DNA from 2 places in the Agriterribacter sp. genome. Region 1 is predicted to be linked to the other one. Evidence: riboswitches for the same ligand, from Rfam matches in the RefSeq annotation. Region 1 holds a riboswitch; the other holds the start of a gene.

Region 1 (2,207 bases):
AGACATATTTGCAGCAACTTATTATTCTTGCATCGCTTTCATTACAAAAGAGGAAACGTGAAACAAAAGCTTCACGTTTCTTTATTTACTTAGTTTAAGGCAACTTTTGATGTAAACACTTTTTCAAATGCCTGCTCAAAGTCTGCTTTTATATCATCAATATGCTCCGTACCTACGCTTATTCTCACCAGGTTGGGTTCAACGCCGGCAGCTTTCTGCTCTTCATCGGTTAACTGCTCATGCGTGGTAGACGCCGGATGGATAGCCAGCGTTTTGGAATCTCCCATATTGGCAAGATGGCTTACCAGTTGCAGGGAATCTATAAATTTGCGGCCATTCTCTTTTCCGCCCTTAATACCAAAGTTTAAGATACCTCCAAACCCGTTCCGCAAATACTTCTTGGCCAGCGTATGATAGGGACTGCTTTCCAAACCGGGATACCATACAAACTCTACTTGGGGATGAGCTTCCAGCCATTGTGCCAGTGCCAGTGCATTCTGTACATGGCGTTCCATGCGCAATGAAAGCGTTTCTAAGCCAAGCAGGCCCAGGAAAGCATTGAACGGGCTCTGGCAGGTGCCCAGGTCTCTTAACCCTTCTACCCTTGTGCGGATAGCGAAAGCGATATTGGGTAAGCCCAGTGGGTTGCCTTCACCAAATACATCCCAGAATTTCAATCCGTGGTATCCTTCACTGGGTTCTGTAAATTGAGGGAACTTACCATTACCCCAATTGTAATTTCCGCCATCTACTACTATGCCGCCAATGGTTGTACCATGACCGGCTGCCCATTTTGTGGTAGCCTGCACCACTACATTGGCGCCCCATTCAATAGGACGGAAAAGATAGCCGGCAGCGCCATAAGTATTATCAACAACTAAGGGAAGATCATATTCTTTCGCCAGTGCGGCGAATTTTTCAAAATCGGGCACGTTCAGCCTCGGATTACCTATGGTTTCCAGATAAATGGCCTTTGTATTCTTGTCAATAAGCTTCACAAAACTTTCTATATCATCCCCATCAGCAAAGCGGGCTTCTATACCAAGACGTTTAAATGCTACTTTAAACTGGTTATATGTACCGCCGTACAAATAAGAGCTGGTTACAAAGTTTTCGCCTGCCTGCAAAATATTGTGCAGCGCCAGCAGTTGAGAAGCCTGCCCCGATGAAGTAGCCACCGCAGCCACACCACCTTCCAGCGCCGCAACCCTTTTTTCAAATACATCAGTAGTGGGGTTCATGATGCGGGTATAAATATTGCCAAACTCCTTTAAGCCAAAAAGATTGGCAGCATGTTCGGTGTTATTGAAGACATAAGAAGTCGTTTGGTAAATAGGCACCGCTCTTGATTTGGTAGTGGGATCAACTTCCTGACCGGCATGCAACTGTAAAGTTTCAAAACGATAATTACTCATGAAAAATGAATTTATTGAATTATGAATAAAATATTAAATATACAAAAGAAGCGCTGTGAATACTGCAGGAGGTAATTAACCTAAAGTGGGTTATATGTTAAACGGTATGCCTTACGGCATACAACAACAAACAATACACAGGGGCGTATTGGGGTAAATGCTATGTTCAGCGGTGGATAACATATACTTTCTAAAGCAGGTAAAATTAATAGACTTTACCATCATTCCCAATTTTGGGGCTGTTAATTTCAACTATATATTCAGGCACACCCGGCAGTACTTGTTTGCATGCCCGGATTATACAGGCCGTTATTCCAAACAACCACACATGCAGCAAATAAAACCTGTTCTGTATAATAATACCCGGCGAGAAAAAGGGAATGCTATCGGCCGGATGGAATCATTTTCCCGGCTGGCAGCAAATAAAAAAGCCCTTCCGGCAGCAGCGGGAAGAGCTTTGATAGTATAACCAGTTTAAGAGTAATCAGCTTTTCATCCGACTTATCTGCTCCGCCCGGGCGGAAATGGAATTGGCACCTTTTCCCATATTGTAATTAATAACACTATGAAATAGGTTGTCAAGGCTTCGATGGGCCAGTCCCTCAGCCTTTCTCGATAAGTAATAATAATAAGAACTGGTGCAAAGATAATATCAAAACGGCTGAAAAATCAAAAAAATAAATTGTTGCTGAAATAAATTGGCCAAACAAAATTCTGTACTATCTTTGTCCACCAGTTTAATAGAGTAATGCAGATCGCTTTGATGGTAATCAATAAGAAATATAGTTGCTG
Region 2 (2,207 bases), on a different contig from region 1:
TTAGTTGTCTCATAATAAAATTACAAATACCGAAACCAAAGCTTTCAATAAAAGTAAGGATTAAGTTCAGTTCTGATGCTCAATTTCTGAAAACCTGCCAGGATCAGGCAGAGCTGCCGGCAATAAAGCCCTGTAGCGGTATCCCTTTCGTATAGCGTTTGCTGATAAACAGGTGTATTTCAAAAGTAATGCTTAACACATACTATTAAATACACCTGTTTATATGCGGCGCTCTTTCTGCCTAAAATATTTTTGCATGATTGCGTGCTATATGTGAGCCACCGGCTTTTTTACTGAATGCTGCCTGGTTTTAATTTTTTCAAACGCCTGCTGCAGATCACTGATCAGGTCACCGGCATCTTCTAATCCCACGCTTAGCCTGATGAGGCTGTCTGCAACGCCGGCGGCTTTCCTCTTTTCTGCCGGAATAGACAGGTGGGTCATTTGTGCGGGATGGCACAACAGGCTTTTTACACCGCCCAGGCTTTCTGCCAGCTTAAAATATTGGGTGGAAGTAACAAATGCAGTGGCGGCTTCTTCTGTATCATCTTTGAGGGTAAAAGAAACAACACCGCCAAAACCCTTTGATTGCTGAGCCGCAATGGCATGATTGAAATGCGATTTTAATCCCGGGTAATAAACTTGGTCAACATCGGGATGTGATTGTAGAAATGCTGCTACAGCCTGGGCATTAAAACAATGTTGCTTTACGCGCAGGTGTAAAGTTTCAATGCCGCGTATCACCAGCCAGCTATCGAACGGAGCCAAAATGGCGCCACTCGCGTTTTGAATGAATTTTATTTTTTCGCCTAACTCTTTTGTTTTGGTGATCACAAGACCGGCTATCAGGTCGCTGTGGCCGCCAAGATATTTGGTAGCAGAATGAACGACAATATCTGCACCCAGCTCAAGTGGCTGCTGAAGCGCCGGTGATGCAAAGGTATTGTCTACGCACAGCAAACACCCGCTGGCCTTTGCAATGGCAGCCACGGCCCGGATATCGGAAATTTTTAACGTAGGATTGGTAGGTGTTTCAATCCATATCAGCCTGGTTTTGGGAGTAATGGCGTTAAAAACATTTTCGGCCCGCGTTGTATCAACGTAGTTTACAGTGACGCCGAATTTCCCGTAAATGTGTGTGAACAGGCGGAATGCGCCGCCATAGATGTCATCCACCGCCAGTATTTCATCGCCGCTTTCCAATAATTTTACTACCGCGTCAATAGCTGCCAGTCCGCTGGCAAAAGCAATGCCTGTGGTTCCTTTTTCCAGCGTGGCAATAAGGTTTTCGAGCGCCTGCCTGGTAGGATTGCCGGTGCGGGCATAATCATAACCCTTATTTATACCGGGGGCTTCCTGGATAAATGTGCTGGTTTGGTAAATGGGTACGGCAATAGCTCCGGTTAAAGGATCAACGGGAATGCTGTGAATAAGGCTTGTTGCGTTGTTGCTCATCTTTTTTTGATTTAAAATGTGAATTAATTGGGTAAAGAACACTTATCAAAAAAGCATACCGGGGAGCAACAAAAAAGCTCGTCCGATAAATCAGACGAGCTTCAAATATTGTGTTACACATATTGCGGAGCTATGAATCTGGCTTATCTCCCACGCCGTTGGCGTGATGGAATTGGCACCTTCCCTTTTATTCCATGCGGCATAAAAGGAGGTTGTCAAGGCTTCGCAGGGCCATTACCCTCCACCTTTCTTGATAAGTATTCCGTAAATCATACGGTGTAAAGAACTGCAGCAAAGGTAATGGCATTATTTTCTTACCAGCAAATTTTTTTGAGTAAATATTTATTGACGCTGATCATAAAATCAAAAAAACAGGGCAGGAGCATCGCGCCTGCAGCAAAAGAAAAAATTAAAATAATTTATTAGTCTACTTATTTGGTAGACTAATAAATTGATATTAGTTTTGCCTCTCCTTTTACAAAATCAATCCCTGTACAACAAATGAAAAAAATGCTGAACACACTTCGATGTAGTACTCCACAGAAATAACAAAACCCTGTTATACCAGCAACTGTTTTCCAAACTAACAATTTTAGATCCCATGTCATTGAGGTTATTCATTTCATTCGTTCTTTTGGCAACTATTGGAACTGAGGCTCAGTCGCAGAGCCGCATTAGCGGATATGTGTTTGATAAAGAAAGCAGGCTTCCTGTTCCGGATGTGAGCATATCATCTGCCAACAAAAAAATAT

The links. A riboswitch is a leader RNA that binds a small molecule or an ion and turns the genes downstream of it on or off. The one in region 1 is predicted to bind S-adenosylmethionine.
Region 2: another riboswitch for S-adenosylmethionine. It lies ahead of PLE34_RS12555 (trans-sulfuration enzyme family protein); the one in region 1 lies ahead of PLE34_RS06990 (O-acetylhomoserine aminocarboxypropyltransferase/cysteine synthase family protein).

What each region holds. Positions count from the first base shown of each region.
Region 1 covers NZ_DAOMQT010000009.1:36,749-38,955, forward strand. The annotation lists gene PLE34_RS06985 (homoserine O-acetyltransferase family protein) at 1-6, opposite strand, end outside; gene PLE34_RS06990 (O-acetylhomoserine aminocarboxypropyltransferase/cysteine synthase family protein) at 90-1,415, opposite strand; gene PLE34_RS06995 (hypothetical protein) at 1,588-1,884, shown strand; SAM riboswitch class I at 1,914-2,037, opposite strand.
Region 2 covers NZ_DAOMQT010000023.1:23,451-25,657, reverse strand. The annotation lists gene PLE34_RS12560 (FG-GAP repeat domain-containing protein) at 1-13, opposite strand, end outside; gene PLE34_RS12555 (trans-sulfuration enzyme family protein) at 268-1,455, opposite strand; SAM riboswitch class I at 1,596-1,715, opposite strand; gene PLE34_RS12550 (TonB-dependent receptor) at 2,057-2,207, shown strand, end outside.